4 regions of the Janthinobacterium sp. 1_2014MBL_MicDiv genome follow, and region 4 is predicted to be linked to each of the others. Evidence: predicted binding sites of a transcription regulator. Region 4 holds the regulator's gene; each other region holds the start of a gene.
What was found. The regulator LexA, encoded in region 4, represses DNA repair genes until DNA is damaged. The targets are predictions, from matches to a motif close to ACTGTATNNNNATACAGT.
Positions count from the first base shown of each region.

Region 1: a site for LexA is predicted at 3,244-3,261, ahead of YQ44_RS26780 (putative DNA modification/repair radical SAM protein). Genes of this name have one in related genera too.
Region 2: a site for LexA is predicted at 3,281-3,298, ahead of dinB (DNA polymerase IV). Genes of this name have one in related genera too.
Region 3: a site for LexA is predicted at 3,004-3,021, ahead of imuA (translesion DNA synthesis-associated protein ImuA). Genes of this name have one in related genera too.

Region 1 is NZ_CP011319.1:6,162,416-6,167,406, forward strand. Features, by position in the region: gene YQ44_RS26770 (bile acid:sodium symporter family protein) at 1-578, shown strand, start outside; gene YQ44_RS26775 (UdgX family uracil-DNA binding protein) at 530-1,999, opposite strand; gene YQ44_RS26780 (putative DNA modification/repair radical SAM protein) at 1,996-3,228, opposite strand; gene modA (molybdate ABC transporter substrate-binding protein) at 3,370-4,128, shown strand; gene modB (molybdate ABC transporter permease subunit) at 4,145-4,816, shown strand; gene YQ44_RS26795 (sulfate/molybdate ABC transporter ATP-binding protein) at 4,822-4,991, shown strand, end outside.
Region 2 is NZ_CP011319.1:6,377,084-6,382,074, reverse strand. Features, by position in the region: gene YQ44_RS27690 (TonB-dependent receptor) at 1-892, shown strand, start outside; gene YQ44_RS27685 (recombination-associated protein RdgC) at 1,041-1,937, opposite strand; gene dinB (DNA polymerase IV) at 2,067-3,185, opposite strand; gene YQ44_RS27675 (S9 family peptidase) at 3,416-4,991, shown strand, end outside.
Region 3 is NZ_CP011319.1:1,152,397-1,157,387, forward strand. Features, by position in the region: gene YQ44_RS05080 (GNAT family N-acetyltransferase) at 1-1,491, shown strand, start outside; gene YQ44_RS05085 (putative Na+/H+ antiporter) at 1,570-2,835, opposite strand; gene imuA (translesion DNA synthesis-associated protein ImuA) at 3,052-3,762, shown strand; gene YQ44_RS05095 (Y-family DNA polymerase) at 3,692-4,991, shown strand, end outside.
Region 4 is NZ_CP011319.1:1,285,248-1,290,238, reverse strand. Features, by position in the region: gene YQ44_RS05660 (zinc dependent phospholipase C family protein) at 1-1,808, opposite strand, end outside; gene lexA (transcriptional repressor LexA) at 2,059-2,694, shown strand; gene YQ44_RS05650 (cystathionine gamma-synthase family protein) at 2,780-4,021, opposite strand; gene purF (amidophosphoribosyltransferase) at 4,091-4,991, opposite strand, start outside.

The DNA.
Region 1 (4,991 bases), 1.6 Mb from region 4:
TCATCGGCATCTTCCTCGCCCCCATCCTGGTGGGCTTGCTGGTGGCCAAGGGTGCGGAAAGCAAGTCCTCGGTCGACGCCGTGCTGTCCATCGTCATGCAACTGCTGCTGCCGTTCCTGGCCGGCCAGTTCCTGCGCCGCTGGATCGGGCGCTGGGTCGACCGCCACAAGGCCACCTTGAAATACGTCGACCAGGGTTCCATCCTGCTGGTCGTCTACACGGCCTTCAGCGAAGCCGTCAGCGAAGGCCTGTGGCACACGATTTCGGTGGAAACCCTGGTGGCGCTGGGCCTGATCAGCATCCTGCTGCTGGCGCTGGTGCTGGGCATCGCCACCTTCGTCAGCCGCCGCCTGGGCTTCAACAAGGAAGACGAGATCGCCATCGTCTTTTGCGCCTCGAAGAAAAGCCTGGCCAGCGGCGTGCCGATGGCCAAGGTGCTGTTCTCCACGCGCTCGCTGGGCATGGTGATCCTGCCGCTGATGCTGTTCCACCAGATCCAGCTGATGATCTGCGCCGTGATCGCGCAACGCTATGCGCGGCGCGACGAGGGGCAGGAAGTGCCGGCCTCGACGCTGTGATGGCTATCCTGCCCTAGCAGCAGCGCCTGCCGCAGCCCCGCCACGATCACTGCGTAAGCCTGGCGCCGGCTTGCCGCATCGGGCGCGCGCAGCACATACGCGGGGTGATATACGGTAATCACCCAGCGCCCGTCGTGCAAGACGGGCGTGCCGATCAGCGGTGTCATGCTCGCCGCGCCATCTTGCAATAGCGCCTTCAATGCCGTGCTGCCCAGCGCCACGATCACCTGCGGTTTCACGCTTGCCAGTTCCTGTTCCAGCCAGCCATGGCAGGCGAGGATTTCGCGCTGCGCGGGCGTCTTGTGCAGGCGGCGCTTGCCGCGCGGTTCCCACTTGAAATGCTTGACGGCATTGGTCAGATACACGCTGTCGCGCGCCATGCCCGCTTCATGCATGGCTTGCTGCAGCAGCGCGCCGGCCGGGCCGACAAACGGCAGGCCCGCCAGGTCTTCCTGGTCGCCCGGCTGCTCGCCGATGAGCATGATGCGCGCCTGTTCCGGCCCCGTGCCGTGCACGGCTTGCGTGGCGGTCTTCCACAGTTCGCAGCGGCGGCACTGGTCCAGGGTGGTGGGCAGGTCGCGCGCGGGCTGGGCGCGTTCGGCGGAGATCGGGATCATGGTCGCGCCGCTGCGCTGGCCCACGCTGGCCGTCTGGCCCGTGCGCCGTTCGCCGTTGGCGGCGCCGCTCAGCATGGCGGGCACGATGGCGCCTTCCGGCAGGTTCTTCCAGAAGCGCGAGGGGATATGGCTGTGCAGCAAGCCGGCATTCACGCGCGCGGGGTTGAAGATGCTGCGGTAGTAGGTCAGCCACAGGGCTTCGCCCGCATCGTCGATGTCGGCCGCGCCACGCAGCAGCGCCGGTCCCGCATGCAGGGTGGCGCCATCCCACAGCATGCTGGCCCGGGGCGTGGCGATCAGCCAGCTGATGGCGCCCATGCGGCGCGCAAAGTGGCGCGCCACTTGCGGCAGCACCTCGTGCGCGGGCTCGAACCAGGCGACGAAGCGCGGCGCGCCAGCCGCTTCGTCGCGTTCCCTGAAGCGTACATAGGCCTGCATGTCGTGCTCTTCGCGGCGCACGGCCTTGGCCATGGCGTGCAGGCGCGCGCCGTCCGCATCGGCGGGAGACAGTACGTCGTGCTGGCCCAGCTGCCAGCGCCACAGCACCTGGTACAGAAAGGCCCAGCGGTCGGCGGCGTTGAAACAGGCGGCCGCTTCCAGCAGTTCCACCAGCTGGCGCGGCAGGCGCAAGGCGGGCGCCGACATGACAGCGTCGGCAGGCGCGGGGGCGGACGAAAACAGGTCGCCATCGCCCGCTTGTGCGTGCCAGGCGACATCGGCAGGTGGCACTTTGCGCGCGATCAATTCGCGGGCGGCCGCGCGCCACTCGTCGAACGACTGTGCCAGCCGCGCCACGGCGTTCATGCTGCCTGCAATTCCGGCCACAAATGCATCTGCCGCGGCGCTTCCGCCATGGCCTGGCGCAGGTGTTCGGAAGCCGTGGTGTCGCGCGCGGGGAAATAATCGGCCGTGATGATGAAGGGCGCGATTTTCTTCATGCTGCAGCGCAGGCGCGACAGGTCGGCGTAGCGCACTTGCCGCAGCCGGCGCAGGTCGACGATGCGCTGTGCGTTGCGCAAGCCGATGCCGGGCACGCGCGCGATCATGTGCTGCGCCGCGCGGTTCAAGTCCAGCGGAAAATGTTCGCGGTGCGCCAGCGCCCACGCCAGCTTGGGGTCGATATCGAGCGCCAGGTTGCCGCCCGTTGCCGGCAGCAGTTCGCTGGCCTGGAAACCATAGCTGCGCAGCAAAAAATCGGCCTGGTACAGCCGGTGTTCGCGCAGCATCGGCGGCGGCGCCAGCGGCACGCTTTTCGGGCTGTCGGGGATGGGGCTGAAGGCCGAGTAGTACACGCGCTTGAGCTTGTAGCTGCCGTACAGGGTCTCGGCCGTGGAGAGGATCTGCTGGTCGTCGCTGGCGTCGGCGCCGACGATCATCTGCGTGCTTTGCCCGGCCGGCGCGAAGCGCGGCGACCTTGGTTCCTCTGCCTTTTCATCGAGCTTGCGGCGGATGGCGCCCATGGCCAGCTTGATCGTGTGCACGCTTTTTTCCGGCGCCAGTGCTTGCACGCTGTCCTGCGTCGGCAGTTCGATATTGACGCTGAGCCGGTCGGCATAGCGGCCCGCCTGCGCGATCAGGGCGGGATCGGCGTCGGGGATGGTTTTCAGGTGGATGTAGCCGCGGAACTGGTGCACTTCGCGCAGCTCGCGCGCCACCTGCACCAGCTGTTCCATCGTGTAGTCGGCCGACTGGATGATGCCGGAACTGAGGAACAGGCCGTCGATGTAGTTGCGCAGGTAAAAATCGGCCGTCAGCCTGACCACTTCGGCCACCGTAAACCGCGCGCGCGGCACGTTCGAGCTGCGGCGGTTGACGCAGTACTGGCAATCGTACAGGCAGTAATTGGTCAGCAGTATTTTCAGCAGGGAGACGCAGCGCCCGTCCGGCGTGTAGCTGTGGCAGATGCCCATGCCCGAGGTGGCGCCAAAGCCGTCCTTGCCGATGGAGTCGCGCTTGGGCGCGCCACTGCTGGCGCAGGACGCGTCGTACTTGGCTGCGTCGGCCAGGATTTCCAGCTTGTCCGTCAATTCCATGGCTCACCTCGATATACTGTGTTTATATACAGTATATCAGGGAATGCATGCTGTGCTGTCTTGACTTGTGCGATGGCAGAACGTTATATATAAGTGTATATTACGCTCCTTGTTCACCGTTCACTTTACAAGGATACGACCATGCGCCTCACCCCTCTCGCCCAATTCTTCGGCGCCGCCCTGCTTGCCACCGTCGCCTCGTCCGCCCTGGCCGGCGAAGTGGTGGTCTCGGCCGCCGCCAGCCTGACGAATGCGTTCAAGGATGCGGCGCAGGGCTATGAGGCGCAGTATCCGGGTAGCAAAGTCTCGCTGAACTTCGCCGCCTCGGGCGTGCTGCTGCAGCAGATCGTCAAGGGCGCGCCCGTCGACGTGTTTGCCTCGGCCGACCAGGAAACCATGGATGCGGCGCAAAAGCAGGGCCTCGTATTGCCGGCCGACCGCCAGGATTTCGTCGGCAACAGCCTGGTGCTGATCGTGCCGCACGACAGCAAGCTCGGCATCAAGAGCCTGACGGACCTGACGCACAAGGGCGTGACCCGCGTCGCCATCGCCAACCCGGCCAGCGTGCCCGTTGGCCGCTATTCGGAAGGCGCGCTGAAGAAGGCCAAGCTGTGGGACGCCGTGCAGACCAAGGCCATCGGCACGCAAAACGTGCGCCAATCGCTCGATTACGTGGCGCGCGGCGAAGTCGATGCGGGTTTCGTCTATGCCACCGACGCGGCCATCATGAAGGATAAAGTGAATGTGGTGCTGGAAGTGCCGCTGGACGCGCCCGTGCTGTACCCGATCGCCACCATCAAGGACAGCGCCAACCAGGCCGAGGCGAAGCGTTTCGTCAGCTACCTGCAGACGGCGCCGGCGCAAGCCATCCTCGCCAAGTACGGCTTCAAGAAACCATAGTTAGCCAAGTTCCCGCATGGATATCGCCTGGACCGCGCTGGCCCTGTCGCTGAAGGTGGCGGCGTGGGCCACGGCGCTCAATTTGTTGCTCGGCATCGGCACCGGCTATCTGCTGGCGCGTGCCCGCTTTCCTGGGCGTAACCTGCTCGATGCGCTGCTGACCTTGCCGATGGTGATGCCGCCCACCGTGCTCGGCTACTATTTGCTGGTCTTGCTGGGCCGGCGCGGCACGCTCGGTATCTGGCTGCAGGATACCTTCGGCATCAACCTGATCTTCACCTGGCAAGGCGCCGTGATCGCCTCGACGGTGGTGGCCTTCCCCCTCGTCTTCAAGCCCGCGCGCGCCGCCTTCGAGGCCGTCGATGGCCAGCTCGAGCAGGCGGCCCGCGTGCTGGGCATCTCGGAGCTGGCGATTTTCTTCCGCGTCACCCTGCCGCTGGCGTGGCGCGGCATCCTGGCCGGCGTGCTGCTGGGTTTTGTGCGCGCGCTGGGCGAATTCGGCGCCACCCTGATGGTGGCTGGCAGCATTCCTGGCAAGACGCAGACCCTGTCGGTCGCCGTGTATGAAGCCGTGCAGGCGGGCCAGGACGATGCGGCCAACATGCTGGTGCTGATCACTTCCGTCGTCTGCATCGTGGTGCTGCTGGCCGCCGGCCGCCTGGCACCGGGACGCATCGCTCACAAATGACCGCCATGCAACTCGACCTCGACCTCCGCGCCACCTTGCGCTCCGGCAAACGCCGTTTCGACATGCACGTGCAGTGCACGTCCAGCAGCCAGCGCATCGCCATGTATGGCCCGTCCGGGGCCGGCAAGAGCATGACCCTGAAAGCCATTGCCGGCCTCTTCACCCCGGACGCAGG
Region 2 (4,991 bases), 1.4 Mb from region 4:
GGAAATCGCCCAGCCGCTGGTCAACGCCGGCTTTACCGCCAAGAAATTTGACTGCCCATACCCAGGTTCGCCACTGTGCCGCGCGGAAGCAACGCAATACAACGCGGTATCGCAAGGCAATCCAGACCTGCAATCGGAAAAATCGAAGCAGTTCACCCTGGGCTTCCGTGTCGAGCCTAGCGCGGCCTTCTCGTTCGGCGCCGACCTGTGGGATGTGAAACTGCGCAATGCCGTCTCGGAAGTCTCCGAAGAGCAGGCATTTGCCGATCCGATCAAGTACGCGTCGAGCTTTGGCGAATACATCGAACCATCGACCGGCATCAAGTACTACGCATTCAAGAAACTGTCGGTCAACATCGGCAAGAAGGAATACCGTGGTATCGACTGGGATCTGTCGGCCAACCACAAGTTCTCCTTCGGTAAGCTGACGGCTCAGCTGAGCGGTACGCACATGTTGCACGCCAACTACACCAAGGCCGGTAGCGACAATATCTACACCAGCAACATGAACTTCTTCGGCGACACCAACGAAGTCACGTTCCGCAACCTGATGAAGCTGACGACGACCCTGGACACTGGCCGTCTGAGCAACACGGTCACCGTCAACTACCGTAACGGCTACACCGATGCTCCTGCGACCGTGTACAACCAGGAAACCAAGAAGGAAGAGAAAAACTTCCGCCTGCAAGTACCGTCGTACACGACGTTCGACTGGCAAGCGCGTTTCGCCTTTGACAAGCAAACCACGATCCGCGCAGGCATCAAAAACCTGTTCGACCGTGCACCACCGCTGTCGCTGCGCGCTTCGTCGGGCCACCAGATCGGTTTCGACCCACGCTACGCCGATCCAATGATGCGTTCGTTCTACATCACCGGCAACTACAAGTTCTAATTTGACGTTGTAAATTAGCTTGTCTGAAAAGCGCCTTGCACTTCACCGTGCAAGGCGCTTTTTTTATGCCGCAACATCGTCACAGGTGAAACTGCGCAGGCGAAAAAAAAGGAGCGTGAGCTCCTTTTCCGTACCGGCATGACGGCGTTTACGCGGTCGCTTCGCCGCCCAATGCCTCGACCACGTCGGCCATCAGCTTGCTCAGCTCGCCCGTCATCAGCATCACGTCGCCGTCGAAACGCTCTTCGTCGTTCTTCGTGCTCGATTCCGTTTCCTTGATCACGTCCAGCGGCTTGACGCTCTTGATGGCCAGCGACTCCGTCAGCACGAACGAGATCTTGTCGTTCCACGTCATGGCCAGGCGCGTGCACTGCTTGCCGGCCGCGATGTGGCGGCGCACGTCGTCCGCTTCCAGCGTGTGGCGCACATAGCGCACGGTGGCCTTGCTCTCGCCCGTGGCGCGCAATTCCGTATCCATGTCGACCGTGAAGCCGGCAGGCGCATCGTCGGCCTGCAGCCATTCCGTCATCACCGCCACCGGCGAGCGCTGCACGCGCAGGCTTTCCAGCGGCAGCTTGTCGACGGCTTTCAGCAGCAGCTTGATGACTTCATCGGCTTTTGCCGGGCTGGCGGCATCGACCACCAGCCAGCCATTGACGGGATCGATCCACGTCCAGACATTGCTGCGGATGCTGAAGGCGCGCGGCAGCAGTTCGTCGGCGACGCGCTCTTTCAATTCCTTCATGGCTTTCTTGCCCGGCGCAAAGCCTTGCGCTTCTTCCATTTCAGCGGCGCGGGCCTTGGCGACCTGGTTGATGACGGTGGCTGGCAGCAATTTCTTTTCCGTGCCCAGCAGGATCAGCATCTGCTTGTTGACCACGTGCACCAAACCGCCATTCGGGCGTGGCGTATCCCAGCCCTGGCGCATCAGATCCATGCTGGTCGCCGGCGTAAATTTGTTCGAGGACAGCGCCTCTTCCAGTTGTTCTGGCGTATAAGCCCATGGTGCGGGCAGGCGGTAAATCTGAAGATTCTTGAACCACATAGTTTTTGTCTTCCGTTTGTTTCAGTAGTGCCAGGGGAACGCCATTCTACACTTTCGACACGCTCATGCCGTCAAAGGCGCGGACTGGCGCGATGCTTGTACAACAGGATTGGTGGCCGCGCGATGCCGCTACAGGGCGGGAAACAGCTCGGCCTGGGCCGGCACCTGCCGCGTGACCAGGGCAGGATCGGACAGGGTCGAGATGCGCACGCCCAGCAGGCGGATTTTTTTCTCGAACGGCACGCGCCGCAAACAATCGCGGCTGGCACGCAGGATGGCGGCGGCATCCGCCGTGGCGCTGGGCAAGGTGACATCGCGCGTCACCGTGCTGAAATCCTCGAAGCGCAGCTTGATGCCCACCGTGCGCCCCGCCAGCGACTGCTTGTCGAGGTCGCCCGCCACGCGCGTGCACAGGCTTTCCAGCTTTTCCGACAGGGTGGCGCGGTCGCGCACCACCTGCAAGTCGCGCTCGAACGTCGTTTCGCGGCTGACGGACTTGGTTTCCCGGCTCGTCTGCACGGGGCGCTCGTCGATGCCCAGCGCCGCCTGCCGCAGCCAGCTGGTGTACACGTCGCCAAACTGCGTGCGCAGCATGGCCAGGTCGGCTTGCGCCAGCTGGCCGATGCTGACGATGCCCAGCGCTTCCAGCTTGGCCGTGGCCTTCGGCCCGATGCCGTTGATTTTTTTCGCCGGCAGCGGCCACACGCGCGTTGCCACATCCTCGGGCGACAGGATGGTCAGGCCATCAGGTTTTTCCAGGTCGGAACAGATTTTCGCCAGCAATTTGTTCGGCGCCAGGCCGATCGAGCACGACAGGCCCGTCGCCTCGGACACGGCCGCCTTCAGGCGCGCGGCCATGGCCGGCGCCTGCCCGCCATATTCCGTCAGGTCGACATAGATTTCATCGATGCCCACGTTCTGGATGATGGGGCACAGGTGGGCCACGGCCTGCTTGAAGCGGGCCGAGTACTCGCGGTACGCCTCGAAGTCGGCCGGCAGCAGGATGCTGTCCGGCGCCAGCTTGGCCGCCTTCATGATGCCCATGGCGGAAAACACGCCGAACGCGCGCGCCGCATACGTCGACGTGGTGACGACGCCGCGCCCCACGTAATCGCGCATGCGCGCAAACTGCCGCGTGCCATCTTCCTGCAGCACGGGCTGCTGCAAGCGGCCACCGCCGATGACGACGGCTTCGCCGCGCAATTCCGGATATTTCAGCAATTCAACGGACGCAAAGAAGGCATCCATGTCCAGGTGGGCAATCCAGCGGCGCGGCGCGGGTGACTCAGGAAATGTAGGGGCAGATAGGGTCAAGGGCACCTCGCGGCGGGATGCTGTTAAATACTGTTGTTATATACAGTATCGCTGGAAATGCCCGTGGATGCAAGCGCCGGCGCAGCATTGACTGAAATCATGATTGGCTTTTCTATTTAGCAAGAATAGAATCGCTGCACAACAACGAAACCTAGGGAGTTGCCTTGTCCACAGTACCTTACGCCTTACGCCGCCTGGCCGCCTGCTCATCCATCATGCCGGCCCTGCTGCTGTCCACGCTTTCGCCATCCGCGACAGCCGCCGACGCCGCCACCACCGTCGCCACGGCCACCGCACCCGTCGCAGCCCCCGTTGCCGCCAAGACAACATGGCAGGAAACACGCCACGGCACGGTCGTCACGGACGACTACCGCTGGCTGCAAAAGAAGAGCGATCCAGCCGTGATCGACTACCTGAATGCGGAAAACGCCTATACGGCGGCCGTCACGGCACCGATACAGCCGCTGGCCGACAAGGTGTATGCCGAAATCAAGGGCCGCATGCAGGAAGTGGACCTGTCCGTGCCTGCACGCCAGGGCAATTTCTACTATTACACGCGCGTGGAAGCGGGCAAGCAGTACCCTATCCATTGCCGCCGCCCTGTCGGCAAGGGCGGCGCCTATGATGCGCAAGCGCCTGAGGAAGTCCTGCTGGACCAGAATCAATTGGCCGAAGGCCAAAAATTCTTTGCCGTGCGCGCGTTTTCCATCAGCCCGAATGAACAGCTGCTGGCCTACACCACCGACACGACGGGTTTCCGCCAGTACGAATTGCACGTCAAGGATTTGAAGACGGGCAAGTTGCTTACCGACAGCATGCCACGCGTAACGTCGCTGGCCTGGGCGTCGGACAACGCCACCCTGATGCTGGCCCAGGAAGACGCCACCACCAAGCGTTCGGACCGCGTATTCCGCCTGGCCCTGGGCGGCACGCCGCAGCAGGTCTACCACGAGCCGGTGGAACAGTTCGCCATCAACGTGGGCCGCACGCACGACAAGCAATTCTTTGTGCTCACCTCGGGCAGCACGGATACGACGGAAGTGCTGCTGTTGCCAACCAACAAGCCGGAAGGCAGCTTCCAGCCCGTGCTGAAGCGCGAGAAGGGCCACCGCTACGTCGTCGAGCACCGCGACGGCCAGCTGTATATTCTGACCAACAAGGAGGCGAAGAATTTCCGCATCGTCAGCGCGCCGCTGTCGGATCCGCAGGCCCGGCACTGGAAGACGCTGGTGCCGCACAACAAGGATGCCGTGATCCAGTCCATCGACGTCTTCCAGGGCTACCTGGTGGTGATGGAAAAAGCGCGCGCCCTGAACCGCGCGCGCATCCATGATTTTGCGCAGAAGAACTGGAAAACCGTGCAGTTCGACGATGCCGTCTACCTGGCCAGCGCGGCCGGCACGCCGGAATTTTCCGCCACGCAATTTCGCATGTCCTACCAGTCACCCGTCACGCCGCCCACCGTCATCGACGTGAACATGCAAGATGGCAAGCGCACGGTGCTAAAGCAGCAGGAAATCGTCGGCGGCTTTGACGGCAGCCGCTACACCACGCAGCGCCTGTGGGTGAAGGCGCGCGATGGCGTGCAAGTGCCGCTGTGGATCGTCTACAAGAAGGGCGTCAAGCTCGACGGTTCCGCGCCGCTGCTGCTGTACTCGTATGGTTCCTACGGCATCTCGACGGAAGCCAGCTTTGCCATCAGCCGCATCAGCCTGCTGGAACGGGGCGTCATCTATGCGC
Region 3 (4,991 bases), 130 kb from region 4:
TTCGACTTGCTCGACACCCTGCATGCGCAGCGCTATTTCGCCACCCTGTCCGATTATTTCCGCATCCTTATCATGTGCGAATACGGCGGCATCTATATGGATGTCGACACCATCCCGCACAATCCGGCGACGATCTTCCTGATGAAGCCGGAAGTGCCCGATTATTTCCAGCGCAATAACGGCGACGCTGGGGACACGCGCCATCATGTGAGCTGGATGAATCTGTTTCTCGATGAAACCGGCATGCTGATCGCCAAGCGCAATGATGCGGCACTGCGCTCGATCCAGCGCAATGTGAATCGCGCCTATGCGGGCATCGACCAGCAGATTCCCCGTTCCTGCCCGCAATTCGAAGCGCGGCTGTTTGGCCAGTTCTATGCCGAATGGAAGCAGCATCTGGGCCGGACCCTGCTCAGTCATGCCGAGTTCTACCAACGCTATTGCGTGCTGTACGACGGCGTGCGCGAAAGCGTCGTGGGCGGCATCCGCGGCATGCGCTTGCTCGACGACATCATCACGGACATGCACATTCCCCTCAGCGCGGAAGAGCGGCGCGCGTATGTGCGCTGCATCGCCGGACTGGACGATATCGACTGGCAACTCGATGATCCTTTGAGCCTGGTCAATGTCGTCGATGTGTTCGACATCGAGGAAGTGCCGCGCATGGCGTATGCTGCCCAATTGCGGGCGGAAATCGATCATTTCCACTATTACTCTGTGCTGTCGGACGATCCGCAGCTGGACCGCGTGAATGCCATCTTTTGCCGCTACCTGGTGGCCCACCGTTCCATGCATATCGCCGCAGGCGCCTTCTGGCGTCCCACCGTGGGCCGCCACGGCAGCGGCATGCCGGCAGCCAACGATGCCACCATGGCCGAAGACGAGGGCCAGGCGGGCTTGCTGTCGCATGCCCCGCTCAGGCTGGTACCCGGCGAACTGCTGGGCGACGAAGCGAAGAACCGCATGGCGAAATTGCTGTTCGCCACCAGCTATCTCGAGTACTGCTCGTTCGGCAATAAATTGAATCTGCAATTCGTCGAACTGCAGCGGCGGCAGAATATCGAGCCCTACCTGGCGCATATCCATGGCTTGCACGACGAGGACGAGCGCTTCATCGGCTTTTTCACGGCCGCGACGATGGCCGAGTTCCAGGCCTGCGGCGCCGTCTCGTATTACCGCGATGACATGAAGGCGCTCGATGACGCCTATGACGAATTCGTGCTCGCGCATGCGCGCGCCGACGATTGCTTCGTCAGCAGCCTGGCCATCGACGAGAAATACCGGGGGCAGGGCTTGTTCAAGCAGATGTTCAATGAAATCCGCGACCTGGCCGGCCGCAAGGGCTGCGCGCGGATCACCCTGACGGTGTGGGAAAAGAGCGAAGCCTTGCAAGTGTACCTGCACAAGGGCTTTCGCAGCGTGGGCACGTTCGACTATGCGTACAGCCTGTTCTACGACCGCCTGCACTTCCTCGTATATGAGGGAAACTGAGGAGGGAAACTGCGGAAGGAAACAGCGGAAGGAAACAGCGGGGAACAGGGGCGGCTGGCGGCCGCCCCTTGACGAAACTTACAGGGCCAGGAAGGCGAGGGCCGCCACGGCCGTTGGCAGCAGGGCGCCGGCCAGCAGGCCGACGGCGCCGATCGATTCATCCTTGAAGCCGCGGCGCAGCAGGGCCACGCCAGCCGGGTTCGGCGCATTGGCGATGACGGTCAGGCCGCCGCCGGCCACGGCGCCTGCCACCAGCATGTATTTCGCTTCGTCCGTCATGCCGACGATCAGCGAACCGAGGTAGGTCAGGGCGGCATTGTCGGTGATCGCCGTCAAACCGAGGGCGCCGAAGAACAGGGCCAGCGGTTTCAGGCTGGAAACGATGGGCTGCAGCCACCATTGCTGCATGCCGCCCAGCACCACCAGGCCGCCGAGGAAGAAGCCGACCAATAAACCTTCCTTCAGGATCAGCGGGCTTTGATAGCGCTCATAGGCCTGCACGAAGCCGAGGAAGAACAGGAACAGGCCGATGAACAGCACCGGATGGTGCGCCAGCGCCACCACGCCAGCGAGCACGATCATGTGCACGAGGCTGATGGCCAGCGGCACTTTCGGCGCTTCCACTTCACCGGATTTCGGCTTGATGTCGGACGTGTTGCTATGCAGGTATTTGCGCAGCAGGATGCTCACGCCCGTGGCGTTGACCAGCACGGCGATGGCCGCTTTCCAGCCGAAATGGCTGGCCATGAAGGCGCTGTCCCAGTTCCAGGTGGTGGCGACCATCAGCACGGGCGGCGCCGCGTACGAGGTCAAGGTGCCGCCGATGGAAACGTTGACGAAGAGCACACCCAGGGCGCCGTATTTCAGCCATTCAGGGATGCCCGGGCGAAAGATTTGCGGCGCCAGCATCAGCGCGGCCAGGGTCATGGCGGCCGGTTCCGTGATCATCGAGCCCGTCAGGGGCACGAGGGCCAGGCCCAGCCAGACGAGGGCCAGTTCCGTACGCAGCGGCATCACGCGCGCCACTCCTTTCAGCAGGCGCTGCACGGCGTCGAGCACGGGGCGCGAGGCGGCCACCACCATGACGACAAAGACGAACAGTGGCTCCGTGTACTGGCGCGACTCGGCATATTCGATGGCCGCATCGCCGCCCGAGACAAAGGCCATGATGATGATCAAGATGAAGGCCCAGAAGCCGAACACAACTTCTACTTCGCCCAGCAGGTGCAGCAAGCCCGCATGGCGCGGATGGCGGTTTGCCAAGGTTTCAAACGACTTGGCGGCGAAGGTGTGGATGAGCGCAAGGCCGAAGACGATCGCGCTGATGAGTTGGATGGTGGTCAAATGAGTTTCCTTATGGACGGAGGATGCCGACTGGTACGTTGCCAGACGGTAAGGAGAGTGCTTATGGTACAGCAATCGATGCCCAGAACGGGTTTTTTCGGACGTGGCGGAGCGGCCTAGGCAGCGGCAATGCGCAGATAAGCCTTGCCAAAAGCGGGGCTGGATAGTACTGTATATGCATACAGTATTCATCTTCCTCTTTCTTCATATTAAATCATGCAACATTCCGAATTGATGGCGTCGCCGGAAGCCTTGCACCCGTCCCTGTGGCGCGCCTCGCAGCTGGGACAGGCGGCCACGCGCTGCCTGGACACGGGCTTTGCCGCGCTGTCCGCGCAGCTGCCCGGCGGCGGCTGGCCTGGCGGCAGCCTGATCGATTTATTGGTGCAGCAGCCGGGCAGCGGCGAATTGCGCCTGCTGGCGCCCGCGCTGGCCCAGTTGCGTGATCTGCCCATCGTGCTGTTGCAGCCGCCCCATCCGCCGCAGGCGCTGGCCCTGGCCGCGCAAGGCCTGGCGCCGTCGCAACTGCTGTGGCTGCGCAGCGCCGGCAGCAAGGATGCCTTGTGGGCGGCGGAAAACATCTTGCGCAGCGGCAGTTGCGGCGCCCTGCTGTTCTGGCAGACGCACGTGCGCGGCGACAGCCTGCGCCGGCTGCACCTGGCGGCGCAAGGCGGCCATACCCTGTTCTGCATGTTGCGCCCGCTGCATGGCGCGCAGGATGCGTCGCCGGCGCCGTTGCGCCTGTCCGTGCGGCCGGCCGCCGGCGGCATCGAGATCGGCTTCATCAAACGCCGGGGACCGCAGCGCGATGCGCCGCTGTTCCTGCCCCTGCAACCTCCTTCTGTACTGCTACGCCATGCGACTCTGGATCGGCCTTTGCCTGTCCCGGCTCCCGCTCGAAGTGTTTTGTCCGCGCTGGTCGGCTGACATTCTCGGCGTGGTGCTGGAGCAGGAGCAAGTGATGGCCGTGTCGCCGCTGGCGCGGGCCGCCGGCATCCGGCCCGGCATGCGCCGCGCGGGCGCGCTGATGCTGGCGCCGCAGGCGCGCCTGCACGAACGCTCGCCCGAACGGGAAGCGCTGGCCCTGCAAGAGGTGGCGTTGGCGCTGCTGCAATATTCGCCGCTGGTGGCGCAGGGCGAGGAAGCGACCCTGCTGGTCGACGCGGGCGCCAGCCTGCGCCTGTTTGGCGGCGTGCGCGCCCTGTGCCGGCAGATCGCGGCCAGCTTGCGCGCGCTCGGCTACACGGCCCAGCTATCGTGCGCGCCCACGGCGCGCGGCGCCTGGCTGCTGGCGCGCGCCGGTACGCGCCGGGGCCGGGTGCTGGGCATGGAGAGCCTCGTGCGCCGCCTCGACCGCCTGCCGTGCGCCTGGCTGCCGCCCGCGCGCCCCTGGCTCGACTGGCTGGACGGCATCGGCTGCCGCACCCTGGGGCAGTTGCGCCAGTTGCCCCGGCCCGGCCTGCAGCGCCGCTGCGGCGCGGCCCTGCTCGATATGCTCGACGATGCGCATGGACACGGCACGGAACTGTTCGTCTGGCTGGAAGCGCCGCCCACGTTTCGCGCCAGTCTGGAGTTGTTCGACCGCGTGGAACACGCGGACGCGCTGCTGTTCGGCGCGCGCCGCCTGCTGCAGCAAATGACGGGCTGGCTATGCGCGCGGCAATTCGCCGTCGAACGCATCGCGCTGCTGCTGGCGCACGAGCGGGGCCGGGTGGCGCGCCCGCCCACCGTCATCGAGCTGGCCCTGGGCGAGGCCGTCTGGCGCGACGAGCATTTGTTGCGCTTGCTCAAGGAGCGCCTGGCGCAGCTGGTACTGGATGCGCCCGTGATCGGCCTGACCCTGGAGGCGCTGCAAGTGCAGCCGATGGCGCCGCCCAGCGCCACCCTGTTTCCCGAGCCGGGCGGCACGCCGCAGGAGCGCCAGCGCCTGATGGAATTGCTGGTGGCGCGCCTGGGCGCAGAAAATGTCTTGCAGGCATCACCGCGCGCCGATTACCGCCCCGAGGCAGCCAATCAGTGGCTGCCGCTGCCGGCCAAGCCCATTGCAAGAAGCGCGGTGCCGGACTTGCCGCCCGGCTTGTCCGGCATGCCCCGTCCCGGCTGGCTGCTGGCCCAGCCCATCGCCCTGCTGATGCGCGAGCACCGGCCATTCTATG
Region 4 (4,991 bases):
ATCTCGGCGCGCACGCGCGCGGCAAGGTCGGGAATCATCAGCAGATTCTTGTCATTATGGCGCTCGGGGCGGCTGAAATAGTCGTTCAGGGCGGCATCGTCCATGTCCTTGCTGAACAGCGCCAGGATATCCTGCAATTCGCGCGGCAGCAGGCGGTCGAAGATTTCCGCCATCAGGCGGTCCTTGGCGCTGGCAATCTGCTCGTCGCGCCAGGCGCGGATCTCGGAAGGCGTCGGCAAGCCGAGCAGGTCCCCGGCAAACGCCAGGTCCTCGGCCAGCTTGAGCGCCCGGTCCACCGCCCAGACCACATTCCTGGCGCCGTCGCGCAGCTCGCACCCGGACAGCTCCTGCGCCACACCGAGAATACTCATGTGATAGCAATCGAACCAGCGCGACAACGGCTCGGTCGCGCTGGCCGCCCGGTCCGTGGAATTGAGCAATGACTGGCTCGTCGCCTTCACATATTCGCGCATGGCAACATCGACATCATTGCGCCAGCCCATCAGCGGCCCCTTGATCGGCGACGTGTTCTGCCCCATGCGCTGGCTGAAATCAATGGCGGCATTGCTGACGATCTGCACCAGCTTTTGCGATGCCACCGCAGCATCGCGCACGGCGATGCTGGCCTGCAACAGCTGCTGCCGCTTGGCCGCCAGCTTGCCATTGAGCGAGCCCAGGGCCGCATTGACCGAGCCATTGATGGAGTCGATTACATCGTTTGCCTTTTGACATGCATGATAGCCGAACGGATCCTGCCATTTTTTCGGGCAACTTGCCTTGCGGCGCAACTCGCTTTCCTTGCTGGAAATCTGCAGGTGCAGCTGGAGTATCTCCTGCTCGACACTGAATACCGTCTGCGTGGCCGTCTTCACGCCGCTGAACAAGGCATCGTCAAGATGCTGCGTGGCATTAACCAGATCGTTTGCCAGGGACTGGATGCGGTCCTCGCCCGCCTGCACCTTGGGGATGATGACATTGGCCTTGTCGATGATCTTTTGCGCGTCGTTCGACGACAGCGCCACGCCCCAGTTCGACGCAAACAGCCGCACGACCGCGACGTCGAGCTGGTTCCACGCAGGATTGGCCACCATCGCGTCGATGGATTTGCGGTAGGCATGGTAGGCCGCCAAATGCCGTCCATACTTGCCGCGGCTGTATTGCTCCTGCACCGTATCGTTGAGCACCAGCGTGTCGCGCACAAACGTGCCGAATGCATCGCTGGGCTTGATCAAGGCGCGCACGGCGCCAAGCTGCCTGCCCGTGTGGTCGCGCAACGGCGGCGTCAGCCTCCCGATAAAGCCCTCGAGCGCAATATGCCGCTGCTCCACCAGCGTTTCATCGGCCAGGTCAAAGATGTCTCCCGCATACTGATTGACATACGTATGGGCGAACATGTCGGCCGAGGCATGCCCCAGGTAGCCATAGGCGTATGCCGTGCCCGCGGCGTTACCCCTGGCGCTGTTGAGCAGGAAACGCAGCCAGTCGTTGGTCTTCCAGCCGTCTTCGATGCCGGGATGGACGATGGTTTGCCCGACGAGAATATCCGGCGCCGAGTCGGGACCTATATTCCCCAGCAAGAACTCCGTCTGGTTCGCCAGGATGGCGCTGCGCACATGCGCGGGCACTTCGAGGGTGACGGGCTTTCCCTGCAATACAATAGTGATCTTGCCATCGTCCGCCAGATCGTTGATGACCTGCTGCCCCACCCAGACATGCGTGCCCAGGGTAAAGGCGCACGCATTCCCGGCAAACAAGATGCCCAGCAAGCCAGCCAGCAAGGTGAAACGCTTACCACATCGGTCGATCATGGAATCCTTTTATAGTTTTACGGATGAAGAGAGGCACACATGGCCCGGATGCCACATTGCCAAAAAAATATCATGCGCATACTAGCAGAGAAAATTGCAAATTGGCAATAAATTGAAGTGATCGCGCCAGGAACAAGCCGATCGGTGAATTATTTTGCGAAATGGTGAAATTGGGCTTGCATAGTCGGCGATACTGTACAAAAATACAGACTGTTCATATAGACAGCATTTTAGTATGCACCCACCGCTCATGATCAAGCTGACAGCACGACAAGAACAAATCCTGAACCTGATCAAGGACGCGATTGAAAATACGGGCTTTCCTCCCACCCGCGCCGAGATTGCCAATGAATTGGGTTTTAAATCGGCCAATGCGGCCGAAGAGCATTTGCAGGCCCTGGCCCGCAAGGGCGCGATCGAGATTTCGCCAGGCACGTCGCGCGGCATCCGCCTGATCGGCGCGGCGGCCGAAACGCTGCCATCGAAGGTGCCGGCAGCGCTGCTGATGTCGCTACCGCTGATCGGCCGCGTGGCGGCCGGTTCGCCCATCCTGGCGCAGGAAAACCTGGAAGCGAGCTACAACGTCGACCCGGCCCTGTTCTCGGCCAAGCCCGACTTCCTGCTGAAGGTGCGCGGCTGGTCCATGCGCGACGCCGGCATCATGGATGGCGACTTGTTGGCAGTCAAGAAGGTCGACAGCGCCAAGAATGGCCAGATCGTCGTCGCCCGCATCGGCGACGAAGTCACCGTCAAGCGCTACAAGAAGACGGGCTCCGTCATCGAACTGCTGCCGGAAAACCCCGATTTCAAGGTCATTACCGTGTCGCCGGAAGACGAATTCGCCCTGGAAGGGCTGGCAGTTGGCTTGATGCGCAGCTGGCATTGATTTTTCCTGGCAGCTGTCGCACGTAAAACGCAAAAAGGGCCGCAACAGTCATGCTGTTGCGGCCCTTTTTTATCGCCCGGGCGTTTTATGCCTCCAGCGCATTACGGAAATCCTCGAGCAGGTCCGCCTCGTCCTCGATGCCGACGGAGACGCGGATCAGCGATTCGGCGATGCCCATGCTGGCGCGGCGCTCGGCGCCCATCTCGTAAAAGATCGTGTGGGCAACGGGAATGACGAGGGTGCGCGTGTCACCGAGGTTGCTGGCCGGGATAGCCAGGTTCAGGCGATTGAGGAAATCGAAGCAGTCGATGCCGTCTTTCAACTCAAAGCTGAACAGGGAGCCATAGCTGCGGAACAAGTCCGTTGCCAGCGCGTGCTGCGGATGCGAGGCCAAGCCCGGATAATGCACGGCAGCCACGCGTGGATCCGCCTGCAGCATGGTCGCCAGCGCCAGGGCGTTGGAGCAGGTACGGTCCATGCGCAGGGCCATGGTTTCCGCGCCGACGGCGATATGGTGCGCCGCTTCCGGTCCCAGCGAGGCGCCGAAGTCGCGCAAGGCCTTGGCGCGGATTTGCGCGATGCCCCACTGGGCCGGCGCCGCCTTTTTATAATTGTCAAGGATGTTCGGATATTGCGTCCAGTCGAACACGCCCGTGTCCGTCAAGCTGCCGCCCAGTGCATTGCCGTGGCCGCCGATGGACTTGGTCAGCGCATTGACCGCCAGGCCGGCGCCCACGGCTTTCGGGCGGAACAAATACGGCGTCGTCATGGTGTTGTCGACGATATACAGGATGCCTTTTTCGCGGCACAACTCGCCGATCTTCGCCAGGTCGGCGATCTGCGTGCGCGGATTGGCGATGGTTTCGACAAACACGATGCGCGTGGCCGGCGTGATGGCGGCCGCCACGTTGGCCACATCGGTGGCGTCGACGAACGACACGGCCATGCCCTGCCCCGTCACCGTCTGCCACAGGCTGTTGGTGTTACCGAATAGAAAGGCCGACGACACGACGTGGTCGCCCGCGCGCAGCAGCGCCTGCACGACGGCGCCGATGGCGCCCATGCCGGTGGCGAAGCACAGCGTGGCCACGCCGTCCTCCATCTTGTTGACCTTGTCTTCCAGCGCGGAAACGGTCGGATTGCCCTGGCGGCCGTAGCGGAAGCCGGGCTCCTTGCCCTGGAACACGGAAGCGAGCTGGCGCGCATCGCCGTAGCCGAACGCGACGGACGTGTGCACGGGCTTGTGCAGCGAACCGTGCTCGATGCCCTTGCGACGGTCGTTATGCAGGATGGTGGTGGTAAAGCCGTAAGTCTTGTTGTCGCTCATGGTCGGGTGGTGCGCAAGGCAGTGAAAAAGTCAGACAAAAAAAAGCCCGGCGCAGGCCGGGCTGGACGATTATGCTTCCGTCGTCGCCAGGTTCAGGTTCAGCTGGGAACGCGGCGTATCCTCGGGCGCTGCCGCCTTCGGATGGTGGCGCGCGTACTCCAGGCGGTCCAGGTATTCCTGCGACACGTCGCCCGTCACGTACACGCCATCGAAGCACGACGCCTCGAAACTGGTCAGGGCCGGGTTGACGTCGGCAATCGCCTGCTTCAGCGCGCCGATATCCTGGTACACCAGGTAATCGGCCGTGATTTCGCGGCACACTTCTTCCGTCGTGCGGCCATAGGCGATCAGCTCGTCGCGCGTCGGCATGTCGATGCCGTACACGTTCGGGTAAATCACCGGAGGCGCGGCCGAGGCGAAGATGACTTTCGTCGCGCCCGCTTCGCGCGCCATCTGCACGATTTCACGGCTGGTGGTGCCGCGCACGATGGAATCGTCGACCAGCAGCACGACCTTGTCCTTGAACTCGGACGGGATCGCGTTGAGCTTCTGGCGCACGGATTTCTTGCGCGCCGCCTGGCCCGGCATGATGAAGGTGCGGCCGATATAGCGGTTCTTGATGAAGCCTTCGCGGTACTCGATGTTCAGCGCCATGGCCAGCTGGATGGCGGCCGGACGCGAGGAATCGGGGATCGGCATGACCACGTCGATATGCACGCCGGGTAATTCGGTGCGGATCTTTTCGGCCAGGTATTCGCCCATTTTCAGGCGCGTGGCGTACACGGAGGCGCCGTCGATGACGGAATCGGGACGGGCCAGGTAGACGAACTCGAACACGCACGGGTTCAGGCTGGCGTTGTCGGCGCACTGGCGGCTGTGCAATTGCTTGTCGGCGTCGATGAAGACGGCTTCGCCGGGGCCGATGTCGCGCACGAAGCGGAAGCCCATGCCTTCCAGGGCCACGGATTCG